3 regions of the Clostridium fungisolvens genome follow, and region 2 is predicted to be linked to each of the others. Evidence: riboswitches for the same ligand, from Rfam matches in the RefSeq annotation. Region 2 holds a riboswitch; each other region holds the start of a gene.
What was found. A riboswitch is a leader RNA that binds a small molecule or an ion and turns the genes downstream of it on or off. The one in region 2 is predicted to bind S-adenosylmethionine.
Positions count from the first base shown of each region.

Region 1: it holds a riboswitch for S-adenosylmethionine, as region 2 does, so the genes downstream of both, bsdtw1_RS16325 (methionine ABC transporter ATP-binding protein) here and bsdtw1_RS18995 (YbaK/EbsC family protein) in region 2, are expected to answer to the same signal.
Region 3: it holds a riboswitch for S-adenosylmethionine, as region 2 does, so the genes downstream of both, bsdtw1_RS10535 (trans-sulfuration enzyme family protein) here and bsdtw1_RS18995 (YbaK/EbsC family protein) in region 2, are expected to answer to the same signal.

Region 1 covers NZ_BLZR01000001.1:3,715,596-3,718,796, forward strand. The annotation lists gene bsdtw1_RS16320 (methionine ABC transporter permease) at 1-511, opposite strand, end outside; gene bsdtw1_RS16325 (methionine ABC transporter ATP-binding protein) at 504-1,469, opposite strand; SAM riboswitch class I at 1,570-1,685, opposite strand; gene bsdtw1_RS16330 (MFS transporter) at 1,877-3,112, opposite strand.
Region 2 covers NZ_BLZR01000001.1:4,303,344-4,306,544, reverse strand. The annotation lists gene bsdtw1_RS19000 (M20 family metallopeptidase) at 1-860, opposite strand, end outside; gene bsdtw1_RS18995 (YbaK/EbsC family protein) at 978-1,439, opposite strand; SAM riboswitch class I at 1,579-1,691, opposite strand; SAM riboswitch class I at 2,190-2,302, shown strand; gene bsdtw1_RS18990 (methionine ABC transporter ATP-binding protein) at 2,408-3,201, shown strand, end outside.
Region 3 covers NZ_BLZR01000001.1:2,454,605-2,457,805, forward strand. The annotation lists gene bsdtw1_RS10530 (trans-sulfuration enzyme family protein) at 1-700, opposite strand, end outside; gene bsdtw1_RS10535 (trans-sulfuration enzyme family protein) at 702-1,856, opposite strand; SAM riboswitch class I at 2,099-2,215, opposite strand; gene bsdtw1_RS10540 (oleate hydratase) at 2,461-3,201, opposite strand, start outside.

The sequences.
Region 1 (3,201 bases), 590 kb from region 2:
CTGCTCCTGCCATCGCAGAGTATCCAAGGATTGAGATTATTGAAAGTGTTATACCTGATATTATGGAAGGTAACGCTTCTTTAACCATAACCTTAAATATTATCTGCATATTCGAAGCTCCGAAAGACTTAGCAGCTTCAATTAACCCCTTGTCTACTTCCTTTAAAGCACCTTCTATAACTCTTGCTATAAATGGCGCTGCCCCTATTGTTAAAGGAACCAGAGCTGCTGTTTCACCTATACTTTTACCTACTATAAATCTTGTAAGTGGTATTATTGCAACTATTAATATGATGAATGGAAAGCTTCTAAATATATTGATTATAAAATCTAATACACTGTATATTATTCTGTTTGGCTTTAACCCATTCTTATCAGTTACTATAAGTACAATTGCTAGTATAAAGCCTAGTATACTTGCAATAATAGTTGATATTATCACCATATATAGCGACTTTCCTAAAGCTGGTACCAAAACTAGATTAAAAAACTGACTAAAATTATCACTCATTTATAGTAACCTCCCATCCAACATGCTTAGAATCTAAATAGTTTATAATGTCCTGTTCTTTATCTTTACTTACATTAATAACTAATGATCCTAGTACATCATCTCTAAATTTTTCAAGTTTACCCCAAACTATTGAAAAATCGATGTCTAGCTCTCTTGCCATTGAGGTTATTATACTTTGATGCGAGTTATCCTTAGGGAATAATATCTTTATGTTTACTCCTTCAGTTGGCAGTATCTCTTCTTCCCCAAGAAGATTTTTTAAAGCTTTAGTATGTCTTAAGAAAAGCTCTTCAACATTTCCAACTTCAAGAACTTCTCCACCTTCAAGTATTGCTACTCTTTGGCATACTTCTTTAACTACTTCCATCTGATGAGTAACTACAACTATAGTTATCCCAAGTTTTTCATTTATCTCTCTTAAAAGTGATAATATTGATTTAGTTGTTTTAGGATCAAGTGCTGAAGTAGCCTCATCACAAAGAAGAATCTTTGGTTCTAGTGCTAAAGCTCTTGCAATTGCTACCCTCTGCTTTTGTCCACCACTAAGTTGTCTTGGCTTACTTTTTGCTTTGTCTTCTAATCCTACAATCTTTAGAAGTTCATCTACTCTAGTTTTTACTTTAGCCTTTGGTATGCCCCAACATTCCATCGGTAAAGCTATATTGTCATACACATTTTTTCTTTCTAGAAGAGAAAAGTGTTGGAATATCATTCCTAGATCCTTTCTGAAACTTCTCATTTCCTTACCTTTAAGGTCTTTCACTTCTTGTCCACCAACAGTAACACTTCCTGCATTATAGGACTCAAGTCCGTTCAGACATCTAAGCAAGGTTGACTTTCCAGCCCCACTATGGCCAACCAATCCAAATATTTCGCCCTCTTTGATATCTAGATTAATGTCTTTAAGAACTTGTATATCATTGAAACTCTTATTTACACCTTCAATTTTTATCATACAAATCCCCCTAAATTGATTATTAAACAATAATTATTATCATATAAACAGAACAAAAAACGCCCGAGAATAAACTCCGGCGATATAGACCCTGAATTTACTCTCATCTCTCAACGCAAAATGCGTCGCAGGAATTGGCACCATTGTATATGTAAATGAACATATACGGGTTGCCGGGCTTCATCGGGCCAGTCCCTCCACCTCTCTAGATAAGAACGATAATATTTAATTTGTTTTCCATTGATACAACTATAATATCTTTTCCGAATTAAATCAATAGTTTTTTAAATTATTAAGAATATATTATTAATATATGAACATTATTAACAATCTATTAAAGAAACCTTTTACATTACTTTGTTATTTGTTATTTATTTATTAGTATTCCTATTGGAAGCCTGTGTATATTAATTAAGTAACTCTCTATCTAACTTTTCTTGTTTCATAACTAATGTATAAATAATAAATCCTATAATTACAGTAACTACTCCTGATATTATAAAAGCATCAGTTACGCTTAACCATTTGGATATCACTCCCTCAAACAAGCTTCCTAGTGGTGTTGCCCCTGCAAACACCATTGCATATACACTCATTACTCTTCCTCTAAATTCATTTTTGGACTTCAATTGAATTGTAGAATTAGCAGTTGTTGAAAATAACACATTAAATACCCCTGCAATAAACAATGTTACGATAGATATTCCATAATCTTTAAATACTCCTATAAATACTAACATTATAGATATCACTGCTCCTGCCAAAAACATAATTTTTCTTTTTGGTCCTCTACTTCTAGTTGCAACAGTAAAAGCAGAAATCATCGACCCAAGCCCCATTGCAGACATAAGATATCCATATCCATCAGAGTCCATATTCAGAACTTGTTTTGCGAGTAGCGGTATTAAAACACTATAATTCATAGCAAAGGTAGATACAAAAAACACTAACAATATTGTAAAGAGTATATCTTTAGAATTGAAGACATATTTTAGTCCTTCTTTTATATCTAACATCATATTTTTCTTCTCAGCATTTTGCTTTGGCTCACCGCTAACTGAAATCATATAAATACCATATACTAAAGGTATAAAACTAATTGCGTTTAATAAGAAGCAAATGAAAAAGCCAAAGAATTTAATCATTATTCCTGCAACTGCTGGTCCAACCATTCTAGCTGCATTAAACACAGTTGAATTTAATGCTATTGCATTCATCAAATCTTCTTTTCCTACAAGTTCTATCATAAAAGACTGTCTCGCTGGCATGTCTACAGCATTACAGCACCCTAGAATAGCTGCCAGAACAAGAATATGCCAATATTGTATCTGATGAGTAAACACTAAAAAGGTTAGTATAAAGGCTAGTATTCCCATTATGGACTGAGTGATAAGTAATATCTTCTTCTTAGGATAATTATCAATCAAGGCACCTGCAAATAATGAAAATAATAAAACTGGAGTAAATTGCAGTGCACTTACAAAACTTAGTTTAAGAGCAGAATCAGTTAAAGTTACTACAAGCCAAGACTGTCCTGCATTTTGCATCCATGTTCCTATAAGTGAAACTACGGATCCCATAAAAAAGAATCTGAAATCTCTATGTTTTAATGCCCCAAGGGTAAACCTCCCCCTTTTATTCATTGCTTATCCCTTCTTCCTTTACCTACGATAAAATCTTTTTAACGTCATATTTAAAATTATTACAAACTATGATAATATTTTCAATTGAG
Region 2 (3,201 bases):
TCGACTTTATTTTGAAAAGCAACTATATTGACTTTAGCACCCGTAGCTAAAGCAGCTCCTTGTGCTATATTCTTTATTTTTTCAGTCACTTCATCGCAAGTTTTTCTTGTGGCGGCACGTATAAAGAATCTAGCTTTAGCATATTCAGGAATTATATTAGGAGCATCTCCTCCATGAGTTATTATTCCGTGAATTCGTACATCTGGTGTAACATGTTGTCTTAATGCATTTATTCCATTAAAAAGTGCTATTACAGCATCTAGAGCATTTATGCCTTCATGTGGAGAAGCTGCTGCGTGAGCGGGCTTCCCTATAAACTCGAAATCTAGTGGATCAACAGCAAGAGAAGGGCTGGTTGGGTGATTTTTATTGCCTGGATGGATTATTAAACTAGCATCTACATCTGCTAGTAAACCGTGATTTACAAAACTACCTTTAGCGCTTCCGTTTTCTCCGCCTTCTTCGGCAGGGGTTCCTAAAACTCTTATCTCTCCCCCAAGTTCATCCAAAACTTTTGATAATGCTATTGCAGAGGCTGTACTTAGAGTACCAATTATATTATGCCCACAAGCGTGACCTAACCCAGGAAGTGCATCATATTCAGCTAAAAAAGCAATAATTGGGCCTTTTTTAGGAGATTTTTTTCTAGCGATGAAAGCGGTTTTATGGTCTGCAACACCAGTCTCGATCTCAAAACCTTCTTTAGCCAAAGTATCAGAGAGTAAGGCAGAGGCAAAAAATTCTTTGTTTCCAACCTCAGGTTTATGGTGGATACTATGGCTTATGTCTATATACTTGTTTTTACTTTTTTCTATTTCATCTATAACTTTTAATTCTAATAAATTTAATTTATTGCTCAATTTAATTTCCCCCTTTTTATAAAATATTGCCCCATAAACTCTAATTATAGAGTTTCATAACTTAGTAGTTGAAGTTAAAAATCTTTAGTACCATTTTTATATTTATAAGTTTTACTTTTAAACTTGGCATACATCAATCCATAATGCTTTAGTAAGTTTCTCTATATCGCTAGGAGTTATCTTTAGTGCTACATTGTGTGCACCGGCTGCTGGATACACATGTTCGAAGTCTTTTATAGAAATATCTAAGTATATATCTAGTTTGTTTTTTAGACCAAAAGGACAAACCCCGCCAACTGGATGGCCTGTTACTTCAAGAACTTCATCATGATTCAACATTTTGGCCTTAAGATTAAAATGGTGCTTATACTTTTTATTATCTATTTTTGCGTCTCCTCGAGTTACAACGAGAATATCCCTGTCTTTAAGTTTAAAGGCTAGGGTTTTTGCAATATACTGAGAATCAATACCTAAAGTTTTTGCAGCAAGTTCCACAGTAGCCCCACTGGATTCCAGTTCGAAAACCGGATCTTCCAAACCATTTGTTAAAAAATAATTTCGTACACTTTCAATACTCATTTTTACACCTCGGCTTATTTAGTTAAACAGCAAGTGTTTATAGTTTATATGAATCTATAAAAACAAAAAAATCTTCATCCATCAATGGAAGAAGATTTAAAATGCATGCCTATAAAGGCCTATATTTTAACTAATATCTTCCCCATCTTTCAGAAATAAAACTCCTGTTGGATTTAGCACCGTGCATGCAAATGAAACATGTTGGTTGCTGAGACATCTTAGGGCCATTCCCTCCGTCTCTCTTGATAAGGTATTTACTGTTTAATCAATATTGATTTGTATATTTTGTTTAAATTCAACTTTATCATGAATGACAAGTTTAATTTAAATAGAATTATAAACGCAAAAATTTTCCATGTCAAGATAAAATACTAAACTTATTGAATTACTAAGAAAATATTATTTTTATGAATTAATCATTTTTTTTAGAATATGCATATTAAAGATAAGCAAGAAATTATAATATACAAATTTGGATAGTTTAAAGTAAAGTCTAATTTGATTAATGGCTAGATTAGAGTAGTGAATGTAGAAATGTATAAGTCTAAATTAGGTTTAAATATGATTGAAATAAAATTTTTATGAAAGATTTTTGAAATATAAATAAATATATAATATATATTTATTTAAAGTTTTAGGATAAAAAAATTACGTAATTTCTTTATAAAAATTCCTAAAATTTGGTATTGACAGTTAAAAAAAACATAACTATAATTGGTTTCAAGCCGAAGTTATAAAAAATTAATATGAACCTTATCTAGAGAAACTGAGGGACTGGCCCGATGAAGTTTCAGCAACCGGCGTGTGTTCATTTGCTCGCAAGGTGCTAATTCCTGCAGACTTATGTGTCTGAAAGATAAGGAAAGATTATACTTGTGAGTTACCCATATGTGGGTTATTTACCAGGTCCTCTTTCCTTATTGGAAGGAGGATTTTTTTATCTACTTTTTAGTAAAGGGGGAAATAAAATGATTTTGTTAAAGAATGTATCAAAGACTTATCACTCCAAAGATGGCAAAGTAGAAGCTGTAAAGAATGTAAACCTGTATGTTGAACCTGGCAAGATTGTTGGAATCATTGGTTATAGCGGAGCAGGAAAGAGTACTTTGATTAGATGTATAAATTTACTTGAAAAGCCTACTAGTGGTGAAGTTATTGTTAATGATAAGGAGTTAACGAAACTATCACCAAAAGAGCTTAGGAAAAGTAGAGAAAAGATAGGTATGATATTTCAACACTTCAACCTTATGAGAAGTAGAGATGTTTTTGAAAATGTGGCATATCCGTTGAAAGGGAAGGGGCTAAGTAGAGAGCGGATAAAAGAAAAGGTTGAAAGCTTACTAAATTTAGTTGGTTTGAGTGATAAGGTAAAAGCATATCCGTCCCAGTTAAGTGGAGGTCAAAAACAAAGAGTGGCAATAGCGAGAGCACTTGCAAATGATCCACAGGTACTTTTATGTGATGAAGCTACTTCAGCTCTTGATCCTGAAACAACACACTCGATACTGTCACTGCTAAAAGAAATAAATGAAAAATTAGCACTTACTATAGTCTTAATAACTCATCAGATGGAAGTAGTTAAGGAAATATGTCATGAGGTAGCAGTAATGGATAAAGGAGAAGTTGTTGAAGCGGGAAGCTTAGTGCAGATATTCTCTGAACCAAAGGCAAATATGACGAAAAATTTTATCTCAACAATTTTTAAATATGATAAAATCTACGAACTTTTAAATAGCAACTCTTTTATTGGAGAGCTTACAGA
Region 3 (3,201 bases), 1.8 Mb from region 2:
CTTGTGGTCCAAGTATAGCTCCAAAAGAATTTTGTATAGTGTATATTCTATCTGCTAATTCTTTAGTTTTAGCAACAGCAAGTCCACCTACCACATCACTATGTCCACCTATAAATTTAGTAGCACTATGAACTACAATATCAGCACCTAAATCAAGTGGTCTTTGAAGATATGGTGACATGAAAGTATTGTCTACTATTACAATTATATCTTTCTCCTTAGCAATAGAAATAGCACCTTTTAAATCTGTTATCTTAAGCATAGGATTTGAAGGTGTTTCTAAGAAAATAGCTTTTGTATTTTCCTTAATTGCACTTCTTATATTTTCTAGTTTAGATGCATCTACAAAAGTAAACTCAATATTAAATCTGCTAAGTACTTTAGTAGTAATCCTATATGTGCCTCCATAAACATCTTCACAGATTACAATATGGTCTCCAGATGAAAATATTGATAAAACAGATGATGTCGCTGCCATACCTGAAGAAAAGGCAAAACCTCTGTGTCCATTTTCAAGTTGAGCTATTGTATCCTCTAATGCTTCTCTTGTGGGATTTCCACTTCTAGAATAATCATACTTTCCAAAGTTATCTATGTCTCTTTGATGAAAAGTAGAAGCCTGGTAAATTGGTATACTAAGTGCACCTGTTTCTTCGTCTATCTCATTTCCATTATGAATTAATTTTGTACCAAATCTCATATTAACACCCCAACGCGCTTTCTAAATCTTCAATTAAATCACTTATATTTTCAATGCCTATTGATAGCCTTAATAAATCTTCTGTTACTCCAAGCCTCTTCTTAATTTCAGCTGGAATTTCTGCGTGTGTTTGAGTTTGTGGATAGGTAATTAAAGTCTCAACACCACCTAAACTCTCTGCAAAGTTTATGACTTTAACATTTTTTAAGATTTTAGCTACATCTTCCTGATTTTTCACTTTAAATGATATCATGGAACCAAAGCCAGTTGCCTGCTTTTTAGAAATTTCATATCCTTTATGTTCAGGTAATCCTACATAAAACACTTCTTTTATCTTAGGATGTTTTTTCAAGAATTCAGCAACTTTTATTGCATTCTCTTGACTTTTTTCCATTCTTATATGTAATGTTTTTATTCCTCTAAGTATTAACCAAGAATCAAAAGGCGCTAATGTTGCACCTGTAGACTTTTCATAAAATCTTATTCTTTCATTTATCCACTCCTCATTAGTTACCACAAAACCAGCAAGGGTATCATTATGTCCACCAAGAAACTTAGTTCCACTATGAACAACTATATGAGCTCCTAAATTAAGAGGTTTTTGAAAATATGGAGTTAAAAATGTATTATCTACTATTACAATTAGATTTTTCTCTTTTGAAAGCTTTACCACTCCATTTATATCTACAACTTTCATCATTGGATTAGAAGGGGTTTCAATAAAAATAGCCTTAGTGTTTTCTTTAATATTATTTATTACATCATTCAAATCAGCGGTATCTATAAAATCATGCTCTATTCCATAAGGTCCATAAATATCTCTAAATAATCTAAAAGTACCTCCATATAAATCATCAGAAACCAAAATATGATCACCTGGCTTAAAAAGACTTAATACAGCAGTTACTGCTGCCACCCCTGTAGAAAAACCAGCACCAAATTTAGCTCCTTCAAGTTTTGCTACAGTGTTTTCTACCTCTTCTCTAGTAGGATTTTGCAACCTAGAATAATCATATCCGGTACTTTCATTCAAGCCCCCATGCTTGAATGTAGCAGTTTGATAGATTGGAAAGCTTATTGCTCCTGTTAATGGATCAAATCCCTTACTTCCATGTACTGCTGTAGTCTCAAACTTTAGTAATTTTTCTGCACACATATCAAATGCCCCCTTAATATTTTGCTTATAAAAGTCTATAACTGAATTTTCACCTGTGATTTCTTTTCTCAGTATATACAAAAAACTAGTAACCGAATAAGTTTTGTTTTTACTGAATTTCCAAAAAACTATGGTAAAGACTTGAGATTATTAGGTTTTGATAACACTAAAATTTTGTTTTTCTGAATACAGCAAAAAATGCCAGAGAATAAACTCTGGCATGTATTTACAACAGAAATCTATTCTCATCTTCCAGTTATATAAAACTGCAGGAATTAGCACCATTACACAAATTAAATGAAATTCATGCTGGTTGCCGGGTTTCACAGGGCCAGTCCCTCCACCTCTCGAGATAAGTTAAAACTATTATTCAATTAATACATATTATATTCTTGGCATTAGTTTTCTGTCAACCTATTTTATAAAATTTTGCCAATTCAATAATTACTTTTCCATATTAATGGTTGCTTAAAAATTTTATATTTTTCTATATGATAAAAAATATTATGGATTTATCTTACGATAAATCCATAATATTAAACTAATATTCTATAAGTTATATATCTTAATTGCCCTCTTTACTTATCTACGTAACTTTCTAATTTTATCTAAAAGATGTCTTTAGAGCGTCCTTCAAAACCTTAGGATTTTTCTTATATGGTGTTACTGGACAAATTTTCTTATCTTTCACACCGAATAAAGAATATATTGCAATTCTAGCCGCACGAACAGAATATTCTTCAGTAAATACCATATCTTCAGGTATTTCAACAAATTGACTTATCATTGCAAAATTCGTTGACCCCTTTGGAACAACTTCTGGTCTATCAGTCTTCTTTCTTGGTTGGAACTGAGAATCAATATATGGCATCATACATGGAATTACATTTACCACCGTATCCATTATTTCTTCTGACTTATCCTCCATATGAAGATGATGCAATAACTCTATTAATATTTCTTCTCCAGTACATTCTCTCATAGGTTTCTTTACATAATCACCTATTCTATCAGTATATAATCCATACCCCCAGAAAATAGTTGTATCAAGTGGTTGATTTTTAAAATGTGGTTGAGCTGCAACCACTATACTCATCAACCAATTCGAATCTTTAAAAGTCATTAGTGCTCCACTACCAGGAGCATTTGATGAAAATCTTTCAATAAGCTTAAGTAACTTATTACCTTTACAAGTTACAGTAAAACTCTCCCAGTTTGTTTCCTCATGATGACCAAAGAATGGCTCTGGATTTCCAAGCCCCCACTTTTTCTTAGCAACTTTAGCCCATAATTCTCCTGACATTGGCTTATTAGGAGTATATTCTGGTGCTCTATGCATATCGCC